Regions from separate parts of the Streptomyces cinereospinus genome, predicted to be linked through region 2. Evidence: riboswitches for the same ligand, from Rfam matches in the RefSeq annotation. Region 2 holds a riboswitch; each other region holds the start of a gene.

What was found. A riboswitch is a leader RNA that binds a small molecule or an ion and turns the genes downstream of it on or off. The one in region 2 is predicted to bind cobalamin.
Region 1: it holds a riboswitch for cobalamin, as region 2 does, so the genes downstream of both, ACFF45_RS28240 (cobalamin biosynthesis protein) here and ACFF45_RS04065 (energy-coupling factor ABC transporter permease) in region 2, are expected to answer to the same signal.
Region 3: it holds a riboswitch for cobalamin, as region 2 does, so the genes downstream of both, ACFF45_RS32025 (ABC transporter substrate-binding protein) here and ACFF45_RS04065 (energy-coupling factor ABC transporter permease) in region 2, are expected to answer to the same signal.

What each region holds. Positions count from the first base shown of each region.
Region 1 covers NZ_JBHMCY010000070.1:28,827-34,268, forward strand. The annotation lists gene cobN (cobaltochelatase subunit CobN) at 1-517, opposite strand, end outside; gene ACFF45_RS28235 (cobyric acid synthase) at 514-2,049, opposite strand; gene ACFF45_RS28240 (cobalamin biosynthesis protein) at 2,046-2,996, opposite strand; cobalamin riboswitch at 3,099-3,240, opposite strand; gene ACFF45_RS28245 (hypothetical protein) at 3,414-3,635, opposite strand; gene ACFF45_RS28250 (inorganic phosphate transporter) at 3,710-4,951, opposite strand; gene ACFF45_RS28255 (class II aldolase/adducin family protein) at 5,246-5,442, shown strand, end outside.
Region 2 covers NZ_JBHMCY010000005.1:110,129-115,570, reverse strand. The annotation lists gene ACFF45_RS04080 (ABC transporter permease) at 1-27, shown strand, start outside; gene ACFF45_RS04075 (tetratricopeptide repeat protein) at 399-2,963, opposite strand; gene ACFF45_RS04070 (hypothetical protein) at 2,960-3,262, opposite strand; cobalamin riboswitch at 4,267-4,449, shown strand; gene ACFF45_RS04065 (energy-coupling factor ABC transporter permease) at 4,484-5,275, shown strand; gene ACFF45_RS04060 (energy-coupling factor ABC transporter substrate-binding protein) at 5,272-5,442, shown strand, end outside.
Region 3 covers NZ_JBHMCY010000095.1:12,438-17,879, forward strand. The annotation lists gene ACFF45_RS32010 (ATP-grasp domain-containing protein) at 1-1,037, shown strand, start outside; gene ACFF45_RS32015 (MDR family MFS transporter) at 1,030-2,319, shown strand; gene ACFF45_RS32020 (class I SAM-dependent methyltransferase) at 2,288-3,037, shown strand; cobalamin riboswitch at 3,090-3,273, shown strand; gene ACFF45_RS32025 (ABC transporter substrate-binding protein) at 3,302-4,324, shown strand; gene ACFF45_RS32030 (FecCD family ABC transporter permease) at 4,321-5,433, shown strand; gene ACFF45_RS32035 (ABC transporter ATP-binding protein) at 5,430-5,442, shown strand, end outside.

The DNA.
Region 1 (5,442 bases), on a different contig from region 2:
CGACGAAGGCGGTGTTGCCGCTGAGTTCGTGGGCCCGGTAGAAGAGCACGCCGACCGTGGGGCGCCCCTCCCGGACCGCGCGGTCGCCGTGGACGCCGTACTCCGGCATCCGCCGCGGCTCCTCGAAGCCCTCGCCGGTCAGCAGCACGGTGTCGGAGAGGAACCGGGCGAGCTGGGTGAGGTTGTCCGGCCCGCCCTCGACCAGGTAGCGCAGCGCCTCCGCCACCACCCCGGCCGGCACCGACGACTCGGCCATCAGTTCCGCGTCCGGCACCGACTCGCCGCCGAGCAGCACGGTCGGCAGGCCGGACGCCTTCAGCGCGGCGAGCCCGTCCTCCCAGGCCCGCTTGCCGCCGAGCAGCCGGACCACGACCAGGTCCGCGCCCTCGACCAGGCCGGGCAGCTCCTCCCGGACGTCGATCCGGGTCGGGTTGCCGATCCGGTACGAGGCACCGGACGCGGCCCGGGCCGCCAGCAGATCCGTGTCGGCGGTCGACAACAACAACACTGTGCTCATGCGGGTGCTCCCGGGGGGATGAAGGGCAGTCCTTGCGGCGCGCCGGACTCGATGAGCCGCCACAGCGCGTCCGTGTCCGCGTGCTGTTCGATCAGGTCGCCGAGCCGGTCGAGCTGCTCCTCGCGCAGCGCGGCGAACGAGGTGCCGGGCGCCGGCACGAAGCGGCGGCCCGCGGCGGCGGCCACCTCGCGCAGGAAGGCCCGCCGGAAGCCGTCCGACTCCAGCGAGCCGTGCCAGTGCGTGCCCCAGGTCTGCCCGACCCGGCAGCCGTCCAGGCCGCGTCCCGCGCCGTCGGTGAGGAACGCCTCGCCGCCGTGGACGTCGGCGACCCCGTGGTGGATCTCGTAGCCCTCTACGGGCTCGCCGAGGGCTTCCCCGGCGGGCCGGGCGAGGGTCTTCTCGCGGGCGAACCGCACCCGTACGGGCAGCAGCCCGAGCCCGTCGACGCGCCCGCGCCGGCTCTCGACCTCGTCCTCGATGTGCTCGCCGAGGATCTGGAAGCCACCGCAGATGCCGAGGACCGGGCGCCCCTGCGCGGCTCTGCGGAGCACGGCGTCCGCCAGTCCCCGCTCCCGCAGCCACTCCAGGGCCCGGACCGTCCCCCGGGTCCCCGGCAGCACGACGAGATCCGCGTCGGCCAGCTCCTCCGGCCGGTCCACGAACCGCACGACGACACCCGGCTCGGCGGCCAGGGCGTCCACGTCGGTGAAGTTGGACATCAGGGGAACCGCGCAGACCGCGACGCGCAGCACGTCCGCACCGACGGGCGGGGTGGCGCCCGACTCCCGGACCGCCCCGCGCAGGGAGACGGCCATCCCGTCCTCCTCGTCGATGCCGAGGCCGTGCCGGAAGGGCAGCACGCCGTACGTCCGCCGCCCGGTGAGCCCGTGCAGCATGCCGAGGCCGGGCTCCAGCAGCGAGACGTCCCCCCGGAACTTGTTGACCAGGAACCCGGCGACGAGCGCCTGGTCCTCGGGGGAGAGCAGGGCGACGGTCCCGAAGAAGGAGGCGAAGACGCCCCCGCGGTCGATGTCGCCGACCACGAGCACGGGCAGCCGCGCGTTGCGCGCGATCCCCATGTTCACGATGTCGGTCCGCCGCAGATTGATCTCGGCGGGAGAACCGGCCCCCTCACAGATCACCGCGTCATACGTGCCCCGCAGTTCGGCCAGGCACTCCAGCACGGTGCCCAGCAGCGCCTGCTGCCGCCCACCGTGGTAGCCGCGCGCGCTCAGCTCGCCCACCGGCTTGCCGAGCAGCACCACCTGGCTGCTTCGCTCCCCGCCCGGCTTGAGCAGCACGGGGTTCATCAGCGCGGTGGGCTCCACCCGGCACGCCTGCGCCTGCATGGCCTGCGCCCGCCCGATCTCGGCGCCCTCGCGGGTGACGAACGAGTTGAGCGACATGTTCTGCGCCTTGAAGGGCGCGACCCGCACCCCCTGGCGCACCAGCCACCGGCAGATCCCGGCGGTGACGACACTCTTGCCGGCGTCGGAGGTGGTGCCGGCGACGAGCAGCCCACGGCCGGTCACGCGTGCCTCCCCGACAGCCGCCCGCGCAGCAGCGCACCCGCCGCGCTCACCCCGAACGCCAGCCAGCCGACCCGCCGGGACAACCGGACGGCCCGCTCGATGTCGCCGACTTCCACCGCACGCCCCCCACCGTTCAGCACGGGCCGGTGCTCGATGCGGCCCGCATACGACAACGTCCCCCCGAGCCGTACCCCCAACGCCCCCGCGAACGACGCCTCCACCGGCCCGGCGTTGGGACTCGGATGCCGCGCGGCGTCACTCCGCCAGGCCCGTACGGCCCCCCGCGCGTCGCCGCCCGCCAGCACGGCGAGCGCGGCGGTCAGCCGGGCCCCCGGCCATCCGGCGACGTCGTCGAGGCGGGCCGAAGCCCACCCGTAGCGGCGGTACGCGGGCGACTTGTGCCCCACCATCGCGTCCAGCGTGTTCACGGCCCGGAACCCCAGCAGCCCCGGCACGCCCCCCACGGCTCCCCACACCAGGGCGCCCACCAGGGCGTCGGAGGTGTTCTCCGCGACGGACTCGACCACCGCGCGCGCGATCCCGTCCGCGTCCAGCGCCTGCGGATCCCGCCCGCACAGGTGCGGCAGCCGGGCCCGCGCCCCCGCGACGTCCCCGCTCTCCAGGGCCCGCCCGACGGCCCGGGCCTCCCGGGCGAGCGAGGTCCCGCCGACGACGGCCCAGGTGGCGACGCCGGTCAGCGCGACGGAGGCGGCGGGGGAGGACCGTACGGCCCGGTGGGCGGCGGCGCCCAGCGCGACGGCGCCACCGGCGCACACGGCGGCGTGCAGCGCCCCCCACCCGCGGTGGTCGCGCCACAGCCGGCGTTCCACGGCCGCGGCGGCCCGCCCGAACGCGGCGACCGGGTGCCCGCGGCGCGGATCGCCGAGGAGCAGGTCGCCGAGGAGTCCGGCGGCGGCGCCGTACGCGAAGACGCGGTCGGCACGCATGCGGCTCAGCCGGCCGAGCGGTCGGGCAGGGACCTGGTGCAGGACCTCACTGGGCAGCCGAGCATCGCGTTATGTCCTCACTCAGGGTGTCCACGCCCTGGTTCGACGAGACCGGCGGTGAGAGTTCCTGGCTCCCGGGGCGTTTCCTCCCCGGTCACAGTGGCGGGACCGCGCCGGATTCACACCGGGCTTCCTCTCCTGCCGCCGTACATGGCCCCGGAAGTCCACCATGGGGCCCGAACGGCCGTCAACTCGCCGTTGACCTGCGACGGGGCAGTGTGCTGAGGCCCACACCACACGGGCGACACCCGTCTCGTCCGCGTCGTGCGCCGCGCCCGCCGGCGCACGACGGCGCGCCCTGCCCGGTCCCCCCGCCGGGGGCCGCGTGTCAGGGCGCTCGCTCGCGCGGTCCGGCCGTCAGGCCACGATCAGGTAGATCCCGTACGCCACCGCCGCCGCGCAGCCCGCGAACGCGGCGCAGGCGCCGGTCACGGCCAGGGCGGCCGAGCCGCCCCGCTCCGCGGCGCGCTCGCGCCGCGACAGGCCGGCGATGCCGAGGGTGAACAGGCCCACCAGGGCCACCGTGGCCACGAGGCTGACCCCGAAGACGGAGCCGAGCGCCGCCCAGTCGATCTTCATGCTGCTGCTTCCTTCAGTAACCGGATGCTCAGTACCGGATGACCGGTAACCGGGTGCTCGGGCGAGCGGGGTGCTCAGACCGTGGCCTGGGAGGGCGCCGGCTCGGCGGTCGTCTTCTGCGCGGGCAGCGCGGCGGTGAGGTCGTCCGCCGGCGGGCCGGCCGGAGGCGGGGTCACCGCGGCCATCGCGGTCGTCACGACGCCGGCCGGCTCCTCGTCCGTGTCGTTGACGTTCGTGTGGTCCACGACCTCACGGCGCGAGAGCTTCCAGATCGCGGCGCTGGAGGCGACCAGGAAGACGGCCACCGCGGCGGTGCCCCAGGCGCCGAAGCCGGTCACCCACTCGGCGACCGCGCCGACCAGCGCGGCGGCCGGGAGAGTGAGGCCCCAGGCGACGAACATCCGGGTCGCCGTCGACCAGCGGACCACGCCGCCCTTGCGGCCCAGGCCCGCGCCCATCACCGCGCCGGAGACCGAGTGCGTGGTGGAGAGGGAGAAGCCGAGGTGGGAGGAGGCCAGGATGACCGTCGCGGCGCTGGTCTGGGCGGCGAAGCCCTGCTGCGGCCGGAGGTCGGTCAGGCCCTTGCCCATGGTGCGGATGATGCGCCAGCCGCCGAGGTAGGTGCCGAGCGCGATGGCGACGCCGGCGGAGAGGACGACCCACAGGGGCGGGTCGGAGTCCGGGGCGAGGGTGCCGCCGGCGACCAGGGCGAGGGTGATGACGCCCATGGTCTTCTGCGCGTCGTTGGTGCCGTGGGCCAGCGAGACCAGGCCCGCGGAGGCGATCTGGCCGGCGCGGTAGCCCTTGGCGGCCGCCTCGCCGTCGGCCTTCCGGCCGAGCCGGTACGTCAGCCGGGTTCCGATCATCGCCGCGACGCCCGCCACCAGCGGGGCGGCGACCGCCGGGATCAGCACCTTGGTGACCAGCACGTCGCCGTGGACCGCGCCGACGCCCGCCGAGGCGACGGTGGCGCCGACCAGGCCGCCCATCAGGGCGTGCGAGGAGGACGACGGCAGGCCGACCAGCCAGGTCAGCAGGTTCCACAGGATCGCGCCGACCAGCGCCGCGAAGATCACCTCGGGGCGGATGCCGCTCTCGTCCACCAGGCCCTTGGAGATCGTGTTCGCGACCTCCACGGACAGGAAGGCGCCGACCAGATTGAGGACGGCGGACATGGCCACCGCCACCTTGGGCCGGAGGGCACCGGTGGAGATGGTGGTCGCCATCGCGTTCGCGGTGTCGTGGAAACCGTTCGTGAAATCGAACGCGAGTGCGGTCACCACCACAATCGCGAGGATCAGCGAGATGCCTTCCATTTACCCAGGCAATCGTTCGAGGTCATTGGCCGGATGAACGTAGGTAACCTAAGTGAACGAAAGATGAACTGGGAAGGGCTTCCTGGTGTCCACGGACGAGGGGTGCCGTGACCCCGCGCATCGACGGCCCCCGCGCCGTCCGGACCGGGCCCGGACGTACCGGGCCAGGCGCCCCGCGCGGACCGCCCCGGCCGGGTCGCCGGCCCGTCGGTGAGACATCGGTCACCCGCAGGCCGCCGCCGTTGCCGCGCCCGCGCCGGGACACGGCGGCGGACCGGCTGGCAGGATCGCGGCATGACGGAAGAGCAGTGGGAACGGCGGGACGCGCGCGGTGCCCGGGGCGGCCCCGGCGACGCGCAGGGCGACGCGGAGCGGCGGGGGAGCGGCGTGCCGGACGAGGAGGCCCGGGCCTGGGAGGAACTCGTGGCCACGGCTCGCCGGTCCGTCTCCGACGGACTGGTCGTCGGCACGTCCGGCAACGTCTCCGTACG
Region 2 (5,442 bases):
ACCAGCATCCACCGGCGAGACCAATGAATGGCCGAGGCTTGCAACGTGCCGATCGGCCTGGACTGTCGCCTCCACCCGCGGGCGGTTTCCGGCGCTTCTACAGCGTCGGAGCTTGGAGATGAAGTACGGATCGGATACCGGGCGGCAGCTCCCATCGCGCCCGCCGCACCGCTGGGTAGCCGCGCCCCGTGCAGCGTCTTCGGACACCCGCGCGGGAATGGGCGGCCTCTGGGCCTCACCTCGGCGTCACCCCGAGAGGGCAGGAATGGAGGCGGTCAACGCCCACGCCGCCGAGGAGTTCCGCGGCGAGGGTACTCCAGCGCTGGGGGGGAACCGCGCGACCTGGTGTTCCCCACGCCGCGCCGCCAGCGGCCGGGGCCCACGGCGCTTCGGGCGGCTCAAGGGGGTGCGTCGGGGCGGGCGGGCTCCAGCCGTCGGTGCAGCTCGGTGAGGTTGTGCCGGTACAGCGCGGAGGTGGGGTGGTCCGGCCCCAGCGCCGCCTCCGAGATGGCCAGCGCCCGCCGCACCAGCGGCAGGGCATCGCCGTACTGGCCGAACGCGATGAACGTGGCGGCGAGGTTGCTCAGCCGGAGTGCCGTGGTGGGGTGGTCCGGGCCCAGCGCCGCCTCGGTGATCATCAGCGCCCGCTGTTTCATCGGCAGCGCCTCGTCGAGTCTGCCCAGAGCGGTGGCGACCGAGGCGACGTTGCCCAGGCACATCGCGGTGTCGGGGTGGTCCGGGCCCAGCGCCGCCTCCGTGATCACCAAGGCCCGCTCCGCCAACGGCAGCGCCTCGTCGTGCCGGCCGAGACGAGAGAGCTTCCATGCGAGGTTGCCCAGCCGCAGCGCGGTGTCGGGATGGTCCGGTCCGAGCGCCGCCTCGGTGATCGCCAGCGCCCGCTCCTCCAACGGCTGCGCCTCGTCGTACCGGCTCAGAGCAGAGAGCGTGGCGGCGAGGTTGCCCAGCCGCAGCGCGGTGGTGGGGTGCTCCGGTCCCAGCGCCGCCTCGGTGATCGCCAGCGCCCGTTCCTCCAACGGCAAGGCCTCGCCGTGCCGCCCCAGGTCCGAGAGCGACGCGGCGAGGTTGCCCAGCCGCAGCGCGGTGTGCGGATGGTCCGGCCCCAGCGCCTCTTCGACGATCGCCAGCGTCCGCTCCTTCAACGGCAGCGCCTCACCGTGCCGCCCCAGGTCCGAGAGGGTCGCGGCGAGGTTGCCCAGCCGCAGCGCGGTGGTGGGGTGGTCCGGCCCCAGCACCGCCTCGGTGATCGCCACCGCGCGCTCCTTCAGCGGCAGCGCCTCGCCGTGCCGGCCCAGCGCGGTGAGGACCGAGGCGAGATTGTTCAGCCGCAGCGCGGTGGTGAGGTGCTCCGGCCCCAGCACCGCCTCGGCGATTCCCACCGCCCGCTCCACCAGCGGCAGCGCCTCGCCGTGCCGGCCCAGCGCGGTCAACGTCAGAGCGTAATTGTTCAGCCGCACCGCCGTGTCGGGGTGGCCCGGTCCGAGCGCCGCCTCGGTGATCGCCAGCGCCCGTTGCTCCAACGGCAGCGTCACGGACGCCTGTCCGCGGCTGCGCAGATAGAGCGCGGTCTCTCCCAGGGCGAACGCCAGCTGCTGGGCCGTGCTGTCGTCCGGGTGGTGGGCGATCACTGCCTGGAGGTGGGGCAGCAGGTCCTGCCAGACGGGCCATCCCTCCACCTCCGCGGGGCTCTCCGACGGTATGGCGTACGTCAGGAGGGCCAGGGCGATGGTCAGGGGTGAGGGAGGTGCGGCTGGAGGGCGTCCGAGGAGCCGGCGGGTGAGGAGCCGGAGGCGGGTGGGCGGTGCGGGGGGCGGCGGTGCGGTGGTGCGGATGACGCTCTGGACGAGGCGGTGCGTGGTGACGGTCGACTCCGTCAGGGTGACCATGCTGTAGGCGGCGAGGACGCCCAGGGCGTGGTCGACGGTCCGGCGGGCGGGCAGAGCGGTGTCCAGGACACCGCGCGGCAGGGGGTCCGGCGCCATGTGGGCCAGGATGCCCAGCAGGTGCACCGCGTGCGGGTCGGCCTCCTCCACGGCCCGGAGCGTGACGCTCCACACCTGCGCCACGGTGCGCTGCTGGGCGTCGCCGGGAGGCGTGGCGGCGAGGATGCCGGCCGGGTCCCGGCGGAGTTCCCTCAGGTAGTCGCCCGCCGAGGTGCGGGTCTGGGCCAGGTAGGCGCCGGCCTGTTGCAGTGCCAGGGGCAGGCAGCCCAGTTCCTCGGCCAGTTCCTCGAACGCGCCGTCGTCGGCCCGGCCGCGGCCGGTGATGCCCTCCAGGACGGCCACGGCGGCGTCCGGGGTGAGGGTGTCCAGGCACAGGGGTGCGGCGAGGTCGCGCCAGGGCAGGTCGCGCCGGGTGGTGATCACGACCTGGCCGGTGGTCAGCCGGCCGAGGTAGGGCGACAGGTCGGCGGGGTCCTCGGCGTTGTCCAGGACCACCAGCCAGCCCGAGCGGCCCTGGAGCCACGCCAGCGCCCATTCCGCGGCCTCCTCCAGGGGCAGGGCCGCGTGCGCCGGGTGCAGGGCGGTGGCCAGTCCCGCCAGTCCCGCCACGATGCCGGCCGGGGTCTCCGCGTCGATCCACCACACCGGGCCGGAGCCGGCGGAGAGGAACGCCCGCGCGTGGTGGAGCACCAGCGTGGACTTGCCCACCCCGCCCAGCCCGCGCACGCTCTGCGCCACCACGCCCGTCCCCGCCGACGGCACGGAGGCCAGGGCCCGCAGTTCGTCGTCCCGGCCCTCGAACACCGCGCTGTCGTACGCGGGCAGGTTGTTCAGCTTCGCGACGGCCGCGCCGTCGACCGCAGGCCCCACGGCGTCCGGCGGCAGCACCACGAACCGCTGCTCGATCCGGGCGTCGTCGCCGGTCGCTATCACGCCCGGGTTGCTGCCCGCGGCCGCGGCCCGGCCGCCGGAGGCGGACGAGGGCATCCGTTCCGCGCTCACCGCTGGACGTTGCCGTTGTCCCCGGTCACGATGATCCCCGAGTTGTCCCCCGTGGCCACCGACCGCTCACCGGACACCGTATGGCCGCCCGCCCCCGGGGACGGGGGCGGAGGAGTGGAGTTGATCACGGACGAGCCCCACGCCACCAGCACCGCCGCGAGGACCGCACCGGCTCCCGCGCCCGCGCCGATCCGCTCCGGCCGGTCCCAGGGCAGCAGCACGTCCCCCAGCCACACGCACAGCCCGAACACCGCCAGCGACCCCACGGCCAGCAGCAGCCAACGCACGGTCCGACTCATGTGAAACCCCCTCAGGCGAATCGGCGGACTCCATCCTCCCACCGGAGCCGGTCCGGTGCCCGCGTTCCCGGGGACGCCGTGACCTCCCCACCAGCCACCCGGCCGCGGGGGCTGTCGGTGGGCAGGCCTTGGCGAGGAATCCGTCCAGGACGGCGCGGGCGGTGCGTTCGTTGCCGGGCTCGGGGAGCACCTCGGCGAGGATGCCGAAGCCCTTCTCCGACGCCTCGGTGTCGCCGCGCGGTCCGCTGTCCAGCAGGACGCCGGCCGTCTCCAGCCGCCGGCCGTCCTCGACCGCCTCGTCGCCCCGGGCGCCCGACGGGGCGTCGGCCAGGCGATGCCCGGCCCGGACCCCGTCCTGCGCGTCGCACAACCCGGCGCAGTCGCCCCGGTCGCGGGCCTCGCCGACGCTCTCCGCGATGCGCGCGGCGTCGTACCGCGGCAGCCCGGCCGCCGGCAGCACCGGCCGGGTGACGCCGAGCGCCACCGGGCGCCGCCCGCGCGAGGCGGCGCGGGCAGTGCCGCGGCTCGCCACGAACCAGCCGTGGGCGACCACCGCCGCCCACCGGACCAGGGCGGCCGTCTCGCGGCCCCACCAGGCGGTGGAGGCGAGCGCCCAGGCGGGTACGGCCGTACCCGGCGCCGCGGTGGCGGCGAGTCCGCGGCGCCCGGTCAGCAGGTGGCCGACGCCCAGCAGGGAGGCGTTGCCGAGGGCGACGGCCGGCGGGTCGCGGCGCCGGAGGCGGGGCGGCGGGCCGGGCGGTCGCGACGGCACGGGTGGGTGTACGTCGGGTGGTCCATCCTTCACTCCCCCTGTACGAACCGATGTGCACCGAGTGGGGGACCGCGGCGGCCCGGCGGCGGCCCGGCGGGAGCGACTTCGCCGCCGTGGGCCGGTGGAGGGCCGCCGCTGCGGGGCCCGGAAACACGGGGCGTCCGCCGGGTGCGCCGTGTGACCAGCGCGTTCGCGCCCCGATGCGCCGCTTGTCACCACCCCCGCGGGCGCACTACTGTCACCACGCCTTGGTGAACGGGAAATCCGGTGTGATGCCGGTGCGGCCCTCGCCACTGTGATCGGGAAGTCCGGCTCCGGCCCTCACGGGCAGCCACTGGGTCCTCGGACCCGGGAAGGCGGAGCACGGGCGGTGTCACCCGTCAGCCAGGAGACCGGCCGAGGCGCGATGTACACCATCCACGAGGTGCTGGAGAGGGTCTGTTCGAGCCATGCACATAGCCGAGGGTTTTCTGCCTCCGGCGCACGCGATCGCCTGGGGTGCCGCGTCCGCGCCGTTCGTCGTCCACGGAGTACGGTCCCTCACCCGTGAGGTCAGGGAGCATCCCGAGAGCACCCTGCTCCTCGGCGCCTCGGGCGCCTTCACCTTCGTCCTGTCGGCGCTGAAGCTGCCGTCCGTGACCGGGAGCTGCTCGCATCCCACCGGCACGGGCCTGGGCGCCATCCTGTTCCGGCCGCCGGTGATGGCGGTGCTGGGCACCATCACCCTGCTGTTCCAGGCGCTGCTGCTGGCCCACGGCGGGCTGACCACCCTGGGCGCCAACGTCTTCTCGATGGCGATCGCCGGCCCCTGGGCCGGGTACGGGACCTACCGGCTGCTGCGGCGGTTCGACGTGCCGCTGATGGTCGCCGTGTTCTGCGGCGCGTTCGTCGCCGACCTGTCCACCTACTGCGTCACCAGCGTCCAGCTGGCGCTCGCCTTCCCCGACCCCGGCAGCGGATTCCTCGGCGCGCTCGGCACGTTCGGCGCCGTCTTCGCGGTCACGCAGATCCCGCTCGCGGTGAGCGAGGGGCTGCTCACGGTGCTGGTGATGCGGCTGCTCGTGCAGTCCAGCAAGGGTGAGCTGAGCCGGCTGGGCGTACTGCCCGGCCGGAAGCCCGACCCGGAGGGCACCGGCACGGGGGGACCGGGCACGGACGGAACCGGCACGGACGGAACCGGCACCGAGGGCACCGAGGGCACCGGCACGGACGGAACCGGCACCGAGGCGGTGGCCCGATGAAGCGCGGCACGAAGATCAACCTGCTGCTGGTGTCCGCCGTCGCCGCCCTGGCCGTGCTGCCGCTGGTGCTGGGGCTCGGCGACCACAAGGAGAAGCCGTTCACCGGCTCCGACACCGAGGCGGAGACGGCGATCACCGAACTGGACCCGGACTACGAGCCGTGGTTC
Region 3 (5,442 bases), on a different contig from region 2:
ACGGACTGATCAGCTCCACCGACACCTGGACCCTGGTCGGAGCCGAGCTCACCACCCGTCACGACCTGCCCGGACTCGACCCGGCCGTGCTCCGCCTGACCCGCGACAAGGCCGCCGTACGCAACCGGCTGCACGAGCGTGGACTCACCCGCGGGCGGGCCGTCGAGGCGACCGCCCCCGGCACGGACCTGCGGGAACTGCTGCTCAAGGAGGCCGGACTGCCCGCCGTCCTGAAGGACACGGCCGGCACCGGATCGCAGAACGTCTGGCTGGTCCGGGACGGCGAGGAGCTGGACGCGGCGCTCGGCGAGGCAGCGGGCCGGCGACTGACGGGACGGCTCTTCGCCGAGCCCTACTTCACCGGGCCGGTGTACAGCGCCGAGACCCTCACCTGGTCGGGCCGGACCCGGCTGCTCGGCGTCTCCAGCCGGCTGATGTCACCGGAGCCCCACTTCCGCGAGGAGATCACCGCCTTCCCCGTCGCCTTCCCCGAGGCACGGCGGGTGTCGCTGGAACGGTGGCTCGGCGAGGTGCTCGCCGCCCTCGGCTACACCGACCGCTTCGCCCACGTGGAGTTCGTCCTGACCGCCGACGGACCGGAGGTGGTGGAGGTCAACCCCAGGATCGGGGGCGCCCTGGTCGGCGAGGGCCTGTGCCGGGCCCTGGGGGTCAACGTGTACGAGGCGATGATCGAGGCCGCCCTCGGCCGCCGCCCCCGACTGATGGACGCCGCACTTCCCGGCGGCCCGGCCGTCGCGTTCGTCCTCGGCTACCCCGCGGCGCCCGGCACGTTCACCGGGGTCGCCGGGCTCGACCGGCTGGCGGCCATGCCGGGGTCGCCCGCCTGGTACCCGGTCAAACGGATCGGCGACGCCGTCGAGCACCTGGGCGACAGCCGCGGCTACGCGGGCATCGTCTACGCCGAGGCCGAGACCGCCGAACTCGCCACGCACCGGGCGGTGGCCGCCGCGAACGCCGTACGCGTGCGCACCGAACCGTTTCCGCCGCCGGCCGGCGCCGGGGCCCGCGGTGACTGATCCGGCGCGGGGCGCCACCGGCCTGCGGGCCGCGCTGTCCACGCTCGGCGGTCCGCCGCGCTTCCTGCTGCTCAGCTCGTTCCTGATCCCGCTCGGCAGCTTCATGGTCCTGCCGTTCATGTCGGTGTTCCTGCACGAACGGCTCGGCATGGGGCTCGGCACGGTCGGTGTCGTCCTGGCGGTGGCGTCACTCGTGCAGTTCTCCGGCGGCGTCGTCGGCGGGGCCCTCGCCGACCGGATCGGGCTGCGCCGCACCATGCTGGCGGCCCTCGTCGTGCGCACGGCCGGGTTCGTCGGCCTGCTGCTGGCCCTGCGCTGGCCGCCCCTGGCGGTCGGCGCGCTGGTCCTGACCTGCTGCGGCGCGGCCCTGTACCTGCCGGCCAACAAGGCGTACCTGGTGCACGGCGTGGACGACGAGCACCGCCCGGCGTTCCTGTCGGCGGGCAACGCGGCGCTCAACGCGGGCATGGCCGTGGGCCCGCTGATCGCCGGGCCGTTCGTGCTGTCCTCACCCGGCCGGCTGTTCGTCGCCGTCACCGCGCTGTTCGTCCTGGTCACCGCGGGCCACGCCCGGCTCCCCGAGGCGAAGCCCCAGCCCCAGCCCCAGCCGGAGCCCCAGCCGGAGCCGGGGGCGCGGGCGCCGGGGCGGGGCCTGCTCGCCGGGCCGGCGGCGCTGCCGTTCGCCGCCAACGCGCTCGCCTTCTACCTCTACTTCCACTTCCAGCACTACCTGGCGGTCTACGCCGTCGACCGGGCCTCCAGCGGGTTCTACAGCCTGGTGCTGCTGCTCTGCTTCACGCTGGTCATCGTCGTCCAGCCGCTCGCGGCCCAGTGGATCCGGCGCCTGCCGTACGCCGTGGCCCTCACGGCCGGATTCACGGGCCTGGCCGCCGGGCTGGCCGTGCTGGCGATCGGCACCCGGGCGGCACTGCTGGCCGGGGGAGCGCTGATCACGCTCGGCGACATCGTGCTGTTCCTCAAGAACGACCTGGAGGCGCTGCGCCGCAGCCGCTGCTCCGACGCCCAGGTCTTCGGCCGGCAACGCCTGGCCGCGGGGCTCGGCGCCTGCGCGAGCGGTGTGCTGGGCGGGCAGCTGTACCGGCTGGGCGAACAGGCCGGGAACACCGGCTGGTTCTGGCTGCTGGCCGCCGCCCAGTGCCTCCTGCTCCCCCCGCTGCTGCTGATCTTGTACCGCCGTACCACGCGACGGCCCGGCCCTCACGGTCCCGACGAAGGAGCACTGACGCCGCATGACACGAACGGGCGGGTTCCAGGACGATGACTTCTGGACGGAGTTCCACGACTTCCTCTTCTCCGAACAGCGTCACGCCCAGGCCGAGGACCTGCTGCGCACCTCCCCCCTGCTCTCCTTCCCGCCCGGCGCACGGGTGCTGGACCTGTGCTGCGGTCCCGGGGTCTTCACCGTGCCGCTCGCCCGACGCGGCCACGACGTGACCGGGGTGGACCTCAGCCCGGCCATGCTGGACCGGGCGCGCGAACGGTCGGCCGACGCCGGCGCGCACGTCACCTATGTGCGGGCCGACGCACGCGCCTACACGGCACCGGGCGGCTTCGACGTCGTCCTCAACATGTTCACGTCCTTCGGGTACTTCGAGGACCCCGCCGACAACGCGCGCGTGCTGCGCACCATGCACACCTGCCTGGCACCCGGCGGCACCCTCGTCCTGGACCTCGCGGGCAAGGAACTGCTGGCGCGCAGGGTCACCCCGCCCAAGGTGGTGCGGCGCGGCGACGACCTGCTGGTGCAGACCGACACCGTGCTCGACGACTGGGCGCGGCTGCGCAGCGACTGGGTGCTGGTGCGGGGCGACCGGGTCACCCGCGCCACACTGGTGTGGTTCGTGTACAGCGCGGTGGAGCTGCGGGAGATGGCCGAGCAGGCGGGGTTCGGCCGGGTGGAGGTCTTCGGCGGCTTCGACGGCCGCCCGTACGACGAGAACGCCGAACGCCTCGTCCTGCGGGCCGTCCGGGAGACCTGACGGCAGGCGGAGGCGGGCGGCCGGGAGCGCACGCCCTGTCACTCCTCACTCAAAGGCACGTACTATCACTGGGTCATCGCCGCGACGGGAACCAGGAAGCCGGTGCGAATCCGGCACGGTCCCGCCACTGTGACCGGGGAGTGCACCCCTCGACATGCCACTGCGCCGACCGCGCGGGAAGGCAGGGGGAACGTCGATCCGGGAGTCAGGACACTGCCCTGTCGCGGGCCCGTTCCGAGGAGCGCGGACTCCAGGAGGCTCTACGTGTCACGGTTGTTACCCCCTGCCCGTACGCGCCGGCCGCTGCGCGCCGCGGCGGCGCTCGCCCTGTCGGCGGCGCTGCTCACCGCCGGCTGCGTCTCGTCCGGCGACGCCGCCCGGGACGAGAAGGCGCCGGCGCCGTCGCTCAAGGGCTTCCCCGTCACCGTCGACAACTGCGGTGTGCGCACGACGTACGACCGGCCGCCGTCCCGGGTGGTCACCATCCACCAGCACCCGGCGGAACTCATGCTCGCCCTCGGGCTGAGGGACCGCATGGTCGGCACCGCCTTCCCCGACTCGGCCGTCCTGCCCGGACTGCGCGAGGACTTCGAGGCGATCCCCGAACTGGCGCAGAAGGAGCCGTCCTTCGAGACCGTCCTGGACACCGGACCCGACCTCGTCTACGGCGGCTACGGCAGTGCCTTCGCCGAGAACGAGGGCCGCTCCCGCGAGGCGTTCGCCGACGCCGGCATCGACACCCATCTCAACCGCGAGTACTGCGGCGAGAAGCGGGTGACGATGGAGGACACCTACGACGAGATCCGCACCGTCGGCCGCATCTTCGGCGTGACCGGCCGGGCCGACCGGCTCGTCGCCGACCTCCGGGGCCGGGTCGGCAGGGCCGCCGGCGCCGTGCGGGACGAGCCCGAGGTGCCCGTGTTCGTCTACGACAGCGGGGACAAGACCGCCTTCACCGCGGGCGGCAAGAGCCTGGGCACCGAGCTGATCCGGCTGGCCGGCGGCCGGAACGTCTTCGCCGACCTCGACGACGTCTTCGGCGACGTCTCCTGGGAGCAGGTCGTCGAACGCAGGCCGGAGGTCATCGCCGTCTACGACTACACCGGGGCCGGCAGCGTCGAGCAGAAGAAGGAGTTCCTGCTCGCCCAGCCCGCCCTCGCGGACGTACCGGCCGTGAAGAACCGGCGGTTCGTCGTCCTGCCGCTGACCGCCACCCTGGTCGGCGTCCGCTCGGCGTACGCGGTCGAGGACCTCGCCCGCGGACTGCACCCCGAGAGCTTCCGGTGACCCGGACCGCGACCGGGGCACCCGCCGGGCGGGCAGCACGACGGGCACCGGACGGACGCGGCGCGCGCCGCGGCACCGTGGCCGGGACGCTGCTCGTGCTCGCCGTGCTGCTCGTGGTCTCCGCCACGGCCGGCCTCGCGATCGGCTCGGTGCAGGTGCCGCCCGGCCAGGTGTGGGGCATCGTGACGCACGCGCTGGGCGCCGACTGGGTGACCCCCGACTGGTCGCGGGCCCGCGCGACCATCGTGCTGGACATCCGGGCACCGCGCGTCCTGCTCGGGGCGGTGACCGGTGCCGGGCTCGCCGTCGTGGGCACCGCCCTGCAGGCGCTGGTGCGCAACCCGCTCGCCGAGCCCTACCTGCTGGGGGTCTCCTCCGGCGCGTCCCTCGGCGCGGTGACGGTGATCGTGTTCGGGGTGAGCCTGCTCGGACCGGCGTCGCTGTCGGCCGCCGCGTTCGCCGGTGCCCTGGGCGCGCTGCTGCTCGTCTACGCCACCGCCCGCACCGGCGGCCGGATCACCTCGGCCCGGCTGGTGCTCTCCGGCGTGGCGATCGCGTCGGTGCTCACGGCGGTGCTGGACCTGCTGCTGCTGACCACCGACCGGGGCAACGAGGCGCGCGCCGTGCTCGCCTGGACCCTCGGCGGTCTCGGCGGCGTCACCTGGGGCACGCTGTGGCTGCCGAGCCTGGCCATGCTGTTCGGTATCGGCGTCCTGCTGGTGCAGGCCCGCGATCTGAACCTGCTGCTGGCCGGCGAGGAGGCCGCCACGACCATGGGGCTGGACGTGGCCCGCTTCCGCGCCCGCCTGTTCGTCCTGGTGTCCCTCGTCACCGGCGTCCTGGTGTCGGCGGCCGGCCCGATCGGCTTCGTCGGTCTGATCCTGCCGCACATCGTGCGCCTGTTCGTCGGCGGTGACCACCGCCGCGTCCTGCCCACGGCCGCACTCGGCGGAGCGGTGTTCCTCATCTGGGCCGACATCGCCGCGCGCATCGTCGCCGCGCCGACGGAGGTACCGGTCGGCGTCCTCACCGCACTGTGCGGCGGGCCGTTCTTCCTGTGGCTGATGCGCCGGGACGCCCGGCGGAACACCGACCGAGGAGTGGCATGACCGCGACCG